Regions from separate parts of the Stenotrophomonas sp. YJH_SMC_64 genome, predicted to be linked through region 2. Evidence: riboswitches for the same ligand, from Rfam matches in the RefSeq annotation. Region 2 holds a riboswitch; the other holds the start of a gene.
The links. Region 2 has a riboswitch for glycine ahead of gcvP (aminomethyl-transferring glycine dehydrogenase). Riboswitches for the same ligand answer to the same signal wherever they lie in the genome.

Region 1: it holds a riboswitch for glycine, as region 2 does, so the genes downstream of both, AC5P9L_RS03900 (trimeric intracellular cation channel family protein) here and gcvP (aminomethyl-transferring glycine dehydrogenase) in region 2, are expected to answer to the same signal.

Annotation. Positions count from the first base shown of each region.
Region 1 covers NZ_JCAFUN010000003.1:134,315-141,318, reverse strand. Annotated here, with positions in the region: gene AC5P9L_RS03920 (hypothetical protein) at 1-127, opposite strand, end outside; partial or broken gene AC5P9L_RS03915 (nuclear transport factor 2 family protein) at 163-288, opposite strand; gene AC5P9L_RS03910 (hypothetical protein) at 357-899, opposite strand; gene AC5P9L_RS03905 (GIY-YIG nuclease family protein) at 921-1,196, opposite strand; glycine riboswitch at 1,237-1,326, shown strand; glycine riboswitch at 1,340-1,445, shown strand; gene AC5P9L_RS03900 (trimeric intracellular cation channel family protein) at 1,528-2,145, shown strand; gene AC5P9L_RS03895 (3-deoxy-7-phosphoheptulonate synthase) at 2,314-3,387, opposite strand; gene AC5P9L_RS03890 (hypothetical protein) at 3,683-3,940, opposite strand; gene AC5P9L_RS03885 (DUF6616 family protein) at 4,053-4,391, opposite strand; gene AC5P9L_RS03880 (DNA alkylation repair protein) at 4,439-5,179, opposite strand; gene AC5P9L_RS03875 (MarR family winged helix-turn-helix transcriptional regulator) at 5,176-5,676, opposite strand; gene AC5P9L_RS03870 (sensor histidine kinase) at 5,749-7,004, opposite strand, start outside.
Region 2 covers NZ_JCAFUN010000017.1:72,438-79,441, forward strand. Annotated here, with positions in the region: gene AC5P9L_RS17985 (multidrug effflux MFS transporter) at 1-1,007, opposite strand, end outside; glycine riboswitch at 1,307-1,409, shown strand; gene gcvP (aminomethyl-transferring glycine dehydrogenase) at 1,472-4,339, shown strand; gene AC5P9L_RS17995 (VOC family protein) at 4,398-4,808, opposite strand; gene AC5P9L_RS18000 (amino acid permease) at 4,912-6,279, opposite strand; gene AC5P9L_RS18005 (helix-turn-helix transcriptional regulator) at 6,362-7,004, opposite strand, start outside.

The DNA.
Region 1 (7,004 bases), on a different contig from region 2:
CACGGTCTGCTGGCTTCGGCCAACCGCCCACCAGGGCAAGCCCGAGCAGGTACAGCAGGCCAGGCAGCAGTGCGATGCCGGCGGCCAGTACGACGACGGAGACCCATGCCTTACCGGCGGCACGCATCGTGCTCACTTCGCCTTCGGTTTCGGGTACCACAACGGGTCGGCCTCCAGCTGGCCGTCGACGTAGTCATGGCAGGTGGCTTCGATGGCCGCGAGGGTGGCCGGGTCGGCAGCGGGACTGGTTGACGCGGAGAGAGCGAACAACAGGGCGACGGTGGACATCCGGGTCTCCAGCGCTGAGGGCTGGGCGATCATGGCATATGCAAGCCGCATCCACGCATGGCGTGGATCTACGGCATCAGGCCCATTTCGTCGGTGCCCAGCTGCATGTACATGAACGCAGCGGCTTCTTCAGACATGGGCTGCCCCTGCGGGAAGCTGTCCAACCAGGCGGTGATGCGCGCATGGCGCCCCGCCAGCGCATCCGTCAATGCCTGCTTTTCCGCGTCAGTGGCGCGCTCCCGCATTTCATTGCGAAGCACGTCATCGCCGATCCCCCACTTTTCCGCGAACGGGATCAGATCGACCAGATCGGGAGGGACCCGGTCACGACGCAGGTGGATCGGTTCGGGTGTCCTCGGGCCATACGCAGCCAGCTCAGCAGCGGTGCCGATCTGCCCATGCTGCAGTGGCGGTGGCGACGGTGCTTGGGTGCAGGCCAGAAGGGCCGCGCAGGCAGTCAACAGCAGTATCCCGCAGTTCTTCATCGGACGGATCCATGTGTCGATGGGTGTGGCGATCATGGCATGACTGGAAGCGCCCATCCACGCATGGCGTGGATCTACTGTAGAGCCGGGTCCATGCTCGGCTTCACCATCAGGCAGCAGCAACAACAGCCGAGCGTGGGCTCGGCTCTACAGAAGCGCGGGATCCGGCGCCTGCAGCCAGGCCAGCTTGCGTTCGCGCGGCTGCTGCTTGAGTTGCCACTCGGCCCGTGACGCGGCGGCCCGGTCCGGGTACTCGCGCACGGCCAGCACCCGCAGCGGCGGCCGGGCCCGGGTGTAGCGCGCGCCCTTGCCAGCCTGATGGGCGGCGAAACGCGCGTCCACGTCGGTGCTGATGCCGGCGTAATAGCTGCCATCGCGACATTCGAGCAGGTACAGGAACCACGGGCGGAGGGACGGGGCCATGCCCGGATTATGCCGTGCTGCACTGCAGCGGATATACTGGCGCCCGAATGCAGGAGAGAGGCGCCGCGCTGGCGCCCGCCGAAGGCGCAGGCTCCCATGATCGCTCAGGCCGGTGGGCTGGAATCCCACCAACCATGCATTCGACTCGCCGAGCTGGAGAGAGGTCACCGGGCATGCCCGGGACGATCCGCCGAAGGGGCACGCGGCCCATGCCGCTGAACTCTCAGGCAAAAGGACAGCGGGAGCGGCACCGGTCATCGTCATCCCGTCATTGCGCAGGCAATGGCGGCGTCCGCGCATGGCCGGCCCCACCGCGTTCGGAGCCTGCCCCATGTTGCTGTCCATCATCTACCTGATCGCCATTTCCGCCGAAGCCATGACCGGCGCACTGTCCGCCGGCCGCCGCCGCATGGACCTGTTCGGCGTGGTCATGATCGCCTGCGTCACCGCCCTCGGTGGTGGTTCACTGCGCGACATCCTGCTCGGCCACTATCCGCTGGGCTGGGTGAAGCATCCCGAGTACCTGGGCTTCACCGTGTGCGCGGCGCTGATCGCCACCTGGGTCGCACGCTGGATGCACCACTTCCGCCGCACCTTCCTGGTCCTCGACGGGCTGGGCCTGATCGCCTTCACCCTGATCGGCTGCTCGATCGCGCGCGAAGCCGGCCATGCGATGCCGATCGTGCTGATCGCCGGCATGCTGACCGGCGCGTTCGGCGGCGTGCTGCGCGACATCCTCTGCAACGAGGTGCCGCTGATCTTCCAGAAGGAGCTGTACGCGATCATCGCGCTGCTGACCGGCGCGGCCTACCTGTTGCTGCTGCACTGGGGCGTGGCCGACGCCACCGCGATCCTGTGCTGCCTCGGCGGCGGCTTCGCGCTGCGCCTGCTGGCGATCCACTACCGCTGGGAAATGCCGAAGTTCGTGTACCACGACGAAGTGCATTGAGGTTCGCGCGGCGGAATCCGCACCACCCCGGCGATGTACCTGGCGCTGTCGCTCATGCGCAGCGCCAGGCGCATCGCCGGTGCAGATGGGCCGGACTCCAACTCCGACCGGCCCTGATCGCGGCCGCACCCCCGCAGGCGCTGGCCGCCATCCACACACGTGCCGCACTCAAGCGGCTTCGGACACCTTCACGTCGCGACGGGCGCGCACGGCCGCGGCCAGTCGCTCCAGCACCGTCACGGTGGTGTCCCAGTCGATGCAGCCATCGGTGATGCTCTGCCCGTAGACCAGCGGTTGGCCTTCCACCAGTTCCTGGCGACCACCGACCAGATGGCTCTCGATCATCACACCGACGATGCGCTGTTCACCGTCTTCCAACTGAACAGCGATGTCCTCGATCACCTTCGGCTGGTTGTCCGGATTCTTCAGGCTGTTGGCATGGCTGGCGTCGATCATCAGACGAGTCGGCAGCTTGGCCTTGGCCAGCGCCTGGCAGGCCTCGGCGACACTGCCTGCATCGTAGTTCGGCTGCTTGCCGCCGCGCAGGATCACATGGCAGTCCGGGTTGCCAGTGGTCGACACGATGGCGGTGCCGCCCTGCTTGGTGACCGACAGGAAGTGATGCGGATTGGACGCCGCACCCACCGCGTCGGCGGCGATCTTCACGTTGCCATCGGTGCCGTTCTTGAAGCCGACCGGGCACGACAGCCCCGAGGCCAGTTCGCGGTGCACCTGGCTTTCGGTGGTGCGCGCACCAATGGCGCCCCAGGCCACCAGATCGGCGATGTACTGCGGCGAGATCACGTCGAGGAACTCGACACCGGCCGGCAGGCCCAGCTTGTTGATGTCGCGCAGCAGGCCACGGGCAATGCGCAGGCCCTTGTCGATCCTGAAGCTGCCATCCAGGTCCGGGTCGTTGATCAGGCCCTTCCAGCCCACCGTGGTGCGCGGCTTCTCGAAGTACACGCGCATCACGATTTCAAGTTCCCCGGCCAGCGCGTCACGCAGCGGCTTCAGGCGCTGGGCGTACTCGATGGCGGCCTTCGGGTCGTGGATCGAGCATGGGCCAACCACCACCGCCAAGCGGTCGTCACGGCCATGCAGGATCTGGTGCAGGGCCGCGCGTGAGGCGCTGACGGTGTCGGAGGCTTCATCGTCACACGGCAGCATCGCCAGCAGCTGGGCAGGCGGTGTCAGCGGTTCGATGGTGCGGATACGCAGGTCGTCGGTGTGCGGGGGCATTGGGGGAGGTCTCCGGAACGTTGGGGGTCCCCAGCGTGGCGGCATGAAAAAAGCCGCCAGGTTCGCTGGCGGCTTTCGGGAATGCGTCTGAAGCTTTCTTCAGGGTGAGCGCAGTCCTTCCTCCGCCAGTGGCTTCGGAAAGTAATACCAGTAAAAGCGGGTGGCGGCTGCGTTCATGGGTTGTATTGATAGCACAGCTTTTGCGCAGTGCAAAATGTTTCATCCGCAACTGGGGACGCGGTTCAGCGAGATGCGCGCCGGCCCTGCCCACGCGGCGGCAACCACGCAACGTCGCTCATTTGCCATGCACTTCCACGTCCAGCAGCAGGCCCTCATGGATGTCGGCCCAGCGTTCCAGCACGCGATCCAGTTCCTGCCGGGCCTCGTCCAGCTGCTCGGGGTTGAGCAGGGAACGCGCGGTGTAGAGATCGGAAACCAAGCGCCGCAGGGCCGATTCCGGGATGGCCACCGACGGCCCCTCCAGCCCCGGCAACTGCAACGCCGGGCTGTCGCCAAGAGGGCCGAACAGCGTGACCTGGAGCGTGCTCTGCATGATCGACCTTCCTGCGGATGGACATGGGCAATGTCCTGTTTACCTCGTCTGGGTGACAGGCGCATGTGCCACCCATGCCCAGCACCGGGATCTGCCGGCGTCTGCCGCCCCGCTACAAGGCGGCCAGGTCGGCAAGGTGCTGGGCCATGCTGTCCATCGCGCCTACCGCCTGGGTGGTGGTGAAGTACTCATGCCAGCCGGTAGCGGCAATGCCGGCCATCAACGCATCGACCTCCTCGCGGCTTGCGCAGCGCCAGACCGCATAGAACTGCTCATCGCTGCCGTGCGGTACGCCCGAGGCAACGCGGCCCATCGCCAGCGGCGTGATGCGGACCGGATCGAACTGCTGCATGCCGGCGCCGATACGGGCGAAGAAGGCATTCCGCTGCTCGGGCGGAAGTGTGGTCCAGGCAGGGGTGGCGGTGTAGAGCTCGATGAAGGTGTGCGACATGGTGGTTCTTCCTTGAGGGTTCGGGGGTTGCCGGCCAGCGGCCGGCACTACCGGAGCGAGCGCAGCGCGCGTTTGCGGATGTAGGCGTTGGCGTCGCTGTGGCGCTCATGCTGCCAACGCGTACACAGCTGGCGCAGCCACTGCGGCTGGGTCTTGCCGGCATCGTTGAGCCAGTTTCCGACCGAATCCTGCACATAGCGTTCCGGATCGTCGGCCAGTGCTTCCAGCAGCGCGGATGCATGTTCCGGGTGCTGCTTGAACAGTGCGATATGCGTGGCCCAGACACCGCGCGGACGCAGTGCTTCGCAGGCGAAGCGGCGCAGGTACGGCGATGTTTCCTGTGACCACGGTTGCAGGTGCTCCAGCGCCTGCAGTGGTGCGGCAACGATGTCCGTGCGTAGTGCCAGCCACGCCCATTCGCGCACACCGAAATGGGGGTCATCGGCCAGTGTGCGCATCTGCTGCAGCTTCCCTGCCAGCGTTGCGCGGGCATCGCTGCCGATCAGGTAGCAGGCCCAGCCGCGCACGGTATCGGAGCTGTGATGCTGCCAGAGCGCAGGCGCCCCCTGCCCCGCCTCACGCAGCAGTTGCGCAGCCAGGGCCATGCGCAGCGTGATGCCCTTGCCTGAGGCGTCCCGCATGCGTTGCAGCGCCTCCGGTGCAAGCGCAGGCGCCACCACCTGCAGCAGCGCGGCAAAATCCACTGCCAGGCATTCTGCCAGATGGGTGGCGGGGACGCGGCCGGTGTTGAGTGCTTGCCGGCGTTCCGCAGGAATGGCCGTGCTCATGCTGCGGATTCCCGCCCGGCGTCCGTGTGCTGCCAGACCTTGTGCAGCAGCTGTGACAGCTGCTGCTGTTCATCAGCATCCAGGCCGTTGAACAGCCCACCGATCCATTGCGTGTGCTGCTCGAACAGCGATTCGGCCAAACGCTTTCCCGGTGCGGTCAGCACGATCTGCAGGCGGCGGCCATCCCCGTCATCGTTGCGACGCTGCAGCAGGCCTTCGCGCTGCAGGCCGTCGAGCAGGCCGCTGATGGTGGCGCGGGTCACGCCGGCGCGTTCGGCCAGCACATGCGGCGGCAGTGCGCCACCGGCCCCGTGCAACAGGAACAGCACGATGAAGCGACCCTCGCTGAGCCCATGCGGTGCCAGCCGCGCGGCGCAGTCGCGATCGATCGACGAGGACAGCGAGAGCAGCTGGAAACACAGGCGCAGCGGCGCGATGTTGGCGTGACCGCGTCGCTGCGCTTCCTCGATCAGGGCATGGTGCTTGGCTTCGATCATCTCACGCACGCGATATTGTTAGGCGCCTAATCATACAGCCGAACAGCCGCTGCCTGTAAACCACAGCCGATATCAGGTGAACTTTCCCAGCAGCAGGCACGCAATCAGCCCGCCGCCCTCCCGGTGCAGCAGCTGCAGTTCGCCCGCGTGCCGCCTCGCCACATTGGCGGCCACTGCCAGCCCAAGTCCCGCTCCACCGGTGGTGCGACTACGAGAACGCTCGCTGCGCTGGAACGGTTGCAGCAGGCGTACTCGGTCGCCCTCGGCGATACCTGGGCCCCGATCCATCACCTCCAGCTGGACCCCTCGCTCAACCACGGCAAGCCGCAGTTCCATCGCCCCGGCATAGCGATCGGCATTGTCGATAAGGTTGTCGAACGCGCGCCGAAGCAGCAACGCGTCGCCGTGCCAGGGCAGACTGTCCGGCCCCTGGATGGAGATCTCGACACCGCGCAGCAACGCTGCCTGCACGCACTCCTCCAGCAGCGCGGCCAGATCCAGCGGGCGCATCTGCAACGGCTGCAGTTCACCGCGTGCGTAATCGAGCACCTGCTCGATCATCGTGTCCATGCGCTCGATGTCCGCCACCATCCGGGCCGCCTGTGGTGTGGGCGCGAACTCGGCGCGCAGTCGCAGGCCGGTCAATGGTGTGCGCAGGTCGTGCGCCACTGCAGCCAGCATATGGGTCATGTCCTGGGCCTGCGCACGCAGGCGCTCTCGACCGGTGCCGATCGCGGCGGCCAGCATCTGTACCTCGCGCGGGCCATCATCCGGCAGGGGCGTGTCGGCTTGCAGGTCCACACGTGCACTGGCATCGGCCAAGCGTCGTAGTGGACGCCCCAGCCGGATCGATGCCCACGCCGCCAGCGGCGCCAGCAACACGGCACCGCCCAGCAGCGCCAGTATCACCTGTCGCCGCCAAGCTGCCAGATCACTGTGATCGCTGCCGACCACCCGCCAGCGGCCATCGGCCTGGCGCACGCCCAGTTCAAACGGCGGCCATTGCATCGCGGTCAGCAGCGCGGCCTGCGCCTTCAGTACACCGACCCGCGCCGTGCCGTCGAGCACCTCGCCGCCTTCGATGACCTGCACATCAGGCGCCTTGCCCTGTCCGCTCCAGACCAGGCGCACCTCCTTCGCCGGCAAACCCATCTGCAGCGCCGCCAACTGGGTGAGCCAGTCACTGGCACTGCCCTTTGGTGGCGCATCCTGCGTCGCCAGATGCAGGCCCAGTGGTGCCGCGGCCTGTTCCCCCCGCAGCACCTGCACGGCCTGGTCCAACCGCATCGGTGGCGGCGCGGGCCGAGGCATCCAGCCAACCACGGCCA
Region 2 (7,004 bases):
AGCACCGCCAGCGCCAGGATCGGGAAGATCAATGCCATGCCCATGCCGCCCAGGAAGATCGGCAGCACCGCCCACGGCAGCACGAACTGCGGCGACAGCGCCACGTAGCCGACATTCAGCAGCACCGACAGCGCACACAGGCCGAAACCAATGGACACCTGGCGGGTGGGCGTGGTGTGCCCGGCCATGCGCCCGGACAGGAACGAGCCGGTGGTCATGCCGCCGATGGTGGGGATGAACAGCCAGGCAAAACCACCCTCGCCCAGATGCAGGTGCTGCATCACGAACACCGGCGCCGAGGAGATGTACAGGAAAATGCCGCCGAAACCGATGCTGCCGGCCAGCGCCAGGCGCAGGAACCGCGGGTTGAAACCGATGCGCACGTAATCACGCAGCAGCACGCGCGGTGACAACGGCACCCGTGCCTCCACCGGATGGGTTTCCGGCAGGTAGCGTGCGGTGGCCGCCAGCAGGAGCAGCGCAAACATCACCAGGAACCAGAAAATCAGTGGCCAGCCGGCGCCACTGAGCAGGATCCAGCCGCCGATGATCGGTGCGATGGCCGGAGCGATGCCGAACAGCATCGATACCTGGCTCATCAGGCGCTGCGCGTCGTGTCCGTGGTACAGGTCGCGGATCACCGCGCGGCCGACGATCATGCCGACGCCCGCTGACAGGCCCTGCAGCGCGCGGAACGCCAGCAGCGTGGTCAGGTCGGTGGACAGCGCGCAGCCGACCGAAGCGCCGACGAACACCACCAGGCCACCGAGAATCACCCGCTTGCGGCCCCAGGCGTCGGACAGCGGGCCGTGCGCAAGGCTCATCAGGCCGTAGAACAGCAGGTACACGCTGATGGTCTGCTGCACCGCCACCTCGTCCACAGCCAGGCGCTGGGCCAGCTGCGGGAACGCCGGGAAGATGGTGTCGATCGAGAACGGACCGAACATGGCCAGGCCGGCGAGCAGCAGGGCCATGCGGCGGGTGGAGGGAGCAACAGCGGCGGTCATGGGAAAGGCGTCCGGCAGGGCCATGCGCGGCACGCACGGCGGGCGCCGGTCCCCTGCAGCAGGGACGGCGCCAGATGAATTCGGGTATCCGCCCATCATAGGTGGGGATTGCGCCTGATGCCATGCAGCAGTGCACAAAACGCACGGACGGGCCATCGGCCATTCAGGCGCGGCCTCCAGGACCGAAGGCGGCCGCCGCGCCCGCAACGGGCTATAATCGGCGGGCAACACGGTGGGAGAAGCGGAATACCGCTGCCGAAGGCGCAACGCCCGTAATCGCTCAGGCCCGATACCACCCGTAACACAACTCTGGAGAGACCGGTTCGATCCGGCGCCGAAGGGGCACGAAGCTGCGGTCCGCCGCGCTTTTAAACTCTCAGGCAAAAGGACAGAGGGGCGCCCCGCAGACCGCCGACCGGCGGCTTGTGCCCGTGCGTGTGCCCTTTCCTGACGGATCCTTCGCCATGTCCCAGAACACCCCTTCCCTGCGTGAGCTCGAGCACCACAACGCGTTCGTCGAGCGCCACATCGGCCCCAACGACGCCGAGATCGCGCAGATGCTCGACGTCGTCGGCCACGCGTCGCTGGATGCGATGACCGACGCCATCGTGCCGGCCAAGATCAAGTCGCCGGCACCGCTGGCACTGCCGGAGTCGATGACCGAAGTGCAGGCACTGGCGAAGATCCGTGCGATCGCCGACAAGAACACCGTGCTGCGCAGCTTCATCGGCCAGGGTTACTACGGTACCCACACGCCGAACGTGATCCTGCGCAACATCCTGGAAAACCCGGCGTGGTACACCGCCTACACCCCGTACCAGGCGGAAATCTCGCAGGGCCGCATGGAAGCGCTGATCAACTTCCAGACCCTGTGCGCCGACCTGACCGGCATGGAAATCGCCAACGCCTCGCTGCTGGACGAAGCCACCGCCGCCGCCGAAGCGATGACCCTGGCCAAGCGTTCGGCCAAGTCGAAGTCGGACACCTTCTTCGTGCACGACGCCGTGCACCCGCAGACCCTGGAACTGCTGCGTACCCGCGCCGAGCCCATGGGCATCGTGCTGCGCGTCGGCACCCCGGCCGAAGCGCTGGAAGCAGAAGCCTTCGGCCTGCTGCTGCAGTATCCGGACACCTTCGGCCAGGTCGGCGACTACAAGGCGCTGGTCGATGCCGTGCACGCACGCGGCGGCCTGGTGGCCGTGGCCACCGACCTGCTGGCCCTGACCCTGCTGGCTGCCCCGGGCGAATGGGGCGCGGACATCGTGGTCGGCAACAGCCAGCGTTTCGGCGTGCCGTTCGGCTTCGGTGGCCCGCACGCCGCCTTCATGGCCTGCCGTGACGCCTACAAGCGCTCGATGCCAGGCCGCCTGATCGGCGTTTCGATCGATGCCCAGGGCAACCCGGCCTACCGCCTGACCCTGCAGACCCGCGAACAGCACATCCGCCGCGAGAAGGCCACCTCCAACATCTGTACCGCGCAGGTGCTGCTGGCGGTGATGGCCTCGATGTACGCCGTTTACCACGGCCCGGAAGGCCTGACCCGCATTGCCCGCCGCACCCATCGACTGGCCTCGATCCTGGCCGCAGCGCTGCGCAATGCCGGCGTGCAGGTCGGTGGCGACTTCTTCGACACCCTGCACGTCACCGGCGTGCATGCCGATGAAATCCATGCCAAGGCACGCGCCGCCGGTTACAACCTGCGCGCGATCGACAGCGACTCGGTCGGCATCAGTCTGGACGAGACCACCACCCGCGCCGACATCGTCGCCGTGGCTGCGGTGTTCGGTGCCTCGCTGGACGTCGACGCGCTGGATGCCAGCACCGCCGACGCGCTGCCGGCCGGCCTGCTGCGCCAGTCCGCGTTCCTGACCCACCCGGTGTTCAACACCCACCACAGCGAGCACGAACTGCTGCGTTACCTGCGTTCGCTGGCCGACAAGGACCTGGCGATGGACCGCACGATGATCCCGCTGGGTTCGTGCACCATGAAGCTCAACGCCACCGCCGAGATGATCCCGGTGACCTGGCCGGAGTTCTCGCAGATCCACCCGCTGGTGCCGGCCGACCAGGCGCTGGGCTACAAGGAACTGATCGACACGCTGGAAGCGATGCTGGTCGAATGCACCGGCTACGACGCGGTCAGCCTGCAGCCGAACTCCGGCGCACAGGGCGAGTACGCCGGCCTGCTGGCGATCCGCGCCTACCACCGCTCGCGCGGCGAAGGCCACCGCGACATCTGCCTGATCCCGGATTCGGCGCACGGCACCAACCCGGCCTCGGCGCAGATGTGCGGCATGAAGGTGGTGGTCACCAAGACCGATGCCAACGGCAACGTCGATGTGGAAGACATCCGCCTCAACGCCGAGAAGTACAGCGACCGCCTGGCCGCGATCATGATGACCTACCCGTCCACGCACGGCGTGTTCGAGGAAGAGGTGGTCGAGATCTGCGAGATCATCCACCAGCACGGCGGCCAGGTGTACACCGACGGCGCCAACATGAACGCCCTGGTCGGCGTGGCCAAGCCCGGCAAATGGGGTTCGGACGTTTCGCACCTGAACCTGCACAAGACCTTCTGCATCCCGCACGGCGGCGGCGGCCCGGGCGTCGGCCCGTGCGCGGTCAAGGAGCACCTGGCCCCGTTCCTGCCGGGCAAGCTGGGTGACAACGGCCCGGTCGGCATGGTCAGCGCCGCCAGCTTCGGCAGCGCCTCGATCCTGCCGATCAGCTGGATGTACATCGCGATGATGGGCCGCGAAGGCCTGCGCAAGGCCACCCAGGTCGCGCAGCTCAACGCCAACTACATCGCCAAGCGCCTGGCCCCGCACTTCAAGACCCTGTACACCGGCCGCAACGGCCTGGTGGCACACGAGTGCATCCTCGACGTACGCCCGCTGGAGAAGACCAGCGGCATCGGCGCCGAGGACGTCGCCAAGCGCCTGATCGACTTCGGCTTCCACGCCCCGACCCTGAGCTTCCCGGTGGCCGGCACGCTGATGGTCGAACCGACCGAGAGCGAATCGCTGCACGAGCTGGACCGCTTCATCGACGCGATGATCCAGATCCGCGAGGAGATCACCGCGATCGAAGACGGCCGCCTGGACCGCGAGGACAACCCGCTGAAGAACGCGCCGCACACCGCCACCGCGGTGACCGCCAGCGAGTGGACCCACGCCTACCCGCGCGAACTGGCTGCCTTCCCGCTGGCCAGCCTGAAGCAGAGCAAGTACTGGCCGCCGGTGGCACGCGTCGACAACGTGTACGGCGACAAGAACGTGATGTGTGCCTGCATCCCGGTCGATGCCTACAAGGATGATGAAGTCGAGGCTTGATTCCTCGCGGCATCGGTAAAGAGAACGGCCCGCGCAAGCGGGCCGTTCTCATTGTGCATCACGGGTCCGGCATCTGCCCCAGGCTCAACTGCCACGACACGCCGAAGCGATCCTGCACCCAGCCGTAGCGGTTGCTGAAGTCATAGTCGCCCACCGGCATCAGCCAGTGGCCGCCCTCGCCCAGCACGCGCGCGGCGCGCTCGAACTGCTCGGCGCCGGAGCACTCGACGAACAGCGAGATCGACGGGCTGAAGGTGAAATCGTGCACGTCCAGGCTGTCAAAGCACAGGTAGTGGGTGCCACCGAGCAGGAAGATGGCCTGTCGGACCTGCCCGGGCACGCCGGCACCGGCGCCGTCCGGATGGCGCTGCATTGCCAGCAGGCGGAAATCGGCGAAGGCCTCGGCGTACAGGGCCAGCGCGGCCTCGGCCTGGCCGGTAAACATCAGGAAGGGGCGACTGCGCAGCATGCGGTACTCCCGGTCGACGGGCCGATGACGGCCCACACGATCAGGATGGCACGGCAGATGTGCAGCCCCCGTGGTAGTGCCGGCCGCTGGCCGGCAGCTTCAGTCACGCCTCGCGCATGCGCCGTGCGATGGCGCTGCCGGCGGCGATCGTGGCGGTCAGCGCCACCATCGACAGGAACTGCAGGCGGGTGTGCGACTCGCTCAGCAGCAGGCCGAAGATCAGCGCCAGGATCGCCAGCGCGCAGCAGGTCAGCCACGGGAAGCCCGCCATGCGGAACGGCAGCCGGGTACCCAGGCGATCTGCGCGGCGGCGCAACACCAGTTGCGAGACCAGCGACAGCGTCCACACCAGCAGGCAGGTGGAACCGACGATGTTCAGCAGCACCGGCAGCACCCGGTCCGGGAACAGCAGTTCCATCACCGTGGCGGCGAAACCGAACAGCACGCTGGCCAGCACGGCAATCACCGGCACCTGGCGCGGATCGGTCCAGCCCAGCACGGCCGGGGCTTCGCGGCGCTGCGCCAGTGAATACATCATGCGCGAGGCGCCGTAGAGGTTGGCATTGAGTGCCGACAGCAGCGCGATCACCGCGATCAGGGTGATGGCGGTGCCGGCGCCCGGAATACGGGCAATGTCCAGCACGGCGGCGAACGGCGACTTCAACGCTTCGCTGGTCCACGGCACGACGGCGATGATCACGCTCAGCGAGCCGATGTAGAACACCAGGATGCGCCACGCCACGGTGCGGATGGCACGGGCGATGCTGCGCTCCGGATCTTCGGTCTCCGCCGCCGCAACGGCCACGATCTCGGTGCCACCGAAGGCAAAAACGACAACCAGCAGTGCAGCGCCAATACCCGCCAGGCCCTTCGGCGCGAAGCCACCATGCTCGGTGAAGTTGCTCAGGCCCGGCGAGGTCACCTGCGGCAGCCAGCCCATCAGCAGCGCCACGCCGATGGCGATGAAGGCCAGGATCGCCGCCACCTTGAGGATGGCGAACCAGAATTCGAACTCGCCGAAGTTCTTCACCCCGAGCAGGTTGATCGCGGTGAAGAACAGCATGAAGGCCAGCGCCGCCATCGGTACAGGTACTGCTGGCCAGACCGTGGCCAGCAGCCCGGCCGCTCCCACCGCCTCGGCGGCGATCACGATCACCAGCTGCACCCACCACAACCAGCCGACGGTGGCACCGGCGGTGGCGCCCATGGCATCGGCGGCATAGACCGAGAACGCGCCACTGGTCGGTTTGGCCGCCGCCATTTCGCCCAGAGCGTTCATCACGATGATCACCAGCGCGCCGGCGACCAGATACGACACCAGGACCGCCGGACCGGCCGCCTGCACACCCACGCCCGAGCCGAGGAACAGGCCGGCGCCGATGGCGCTGCCCAGGCCCATCATGATCAGCTGGCGGGGCTTGAGCGAATGTCCGAGGCGGGACGGCGAAGCGGTCGGAATCGAGTTGGGCATCGGCAGGGCTGGCGGCGGGCTACAGGGGCGACACCTTACCCTGTCCCATGCCCGCGGGGATAGGCACAGCGCAGCAGGCGGCTCAGGCCAGTGCCGGCTCTCCGACACTGCCACCAATACGGGCACGGTAGGCACGCGGCGAGAAACCGGTTTCAGCCTTGAACTTGCGGGTAAAGGCGCTCTGGTCGCTGAAACCGCAGGCCTGGCCGATGCTGGCGATGCTCTCGTCACCGTGCAGCAGGTGCATGGCCATCTGGATCCGCAGCCGGGTCAGCACCTGCTGCGGGGTCATCTGGAACACCTTGCGGAAGCTGCGCTCCAGCTTGGACAGCGAAAAGCCGGTGATGTCCAGCAGGGTCTGCATGCGCACGTTCTCGGCGTAGTGCGCGTTGAGGTGGGCCAGCGCCAGCCGCAGCTGCTCGTACTGGGTACCCAGGCTGTCCTTCTGGCCAAGGTCGCGGGAAATGCCGATCAGGCCCTCGATGGCCCCATCGACCACCAGCGGACGCTTGCAGGTCAGGCACCAGCCCGGTTCGCGGTTGGCGAACAGGTGCAGCTCCATCAGGTTCTCGATCACCTCACCGGCCAGCACGCGGGCGTCCTGGTCCACGTAGTCGGCGCTCAGCCCGGTCGGGTAGATCTCCGCCGCGGTACGCCCGATCACGTCCTTGCGGGCGCGCAGGCCCAGCCGCCGCAGCATGGTCTGGTTGACGTGGGTGTAACGC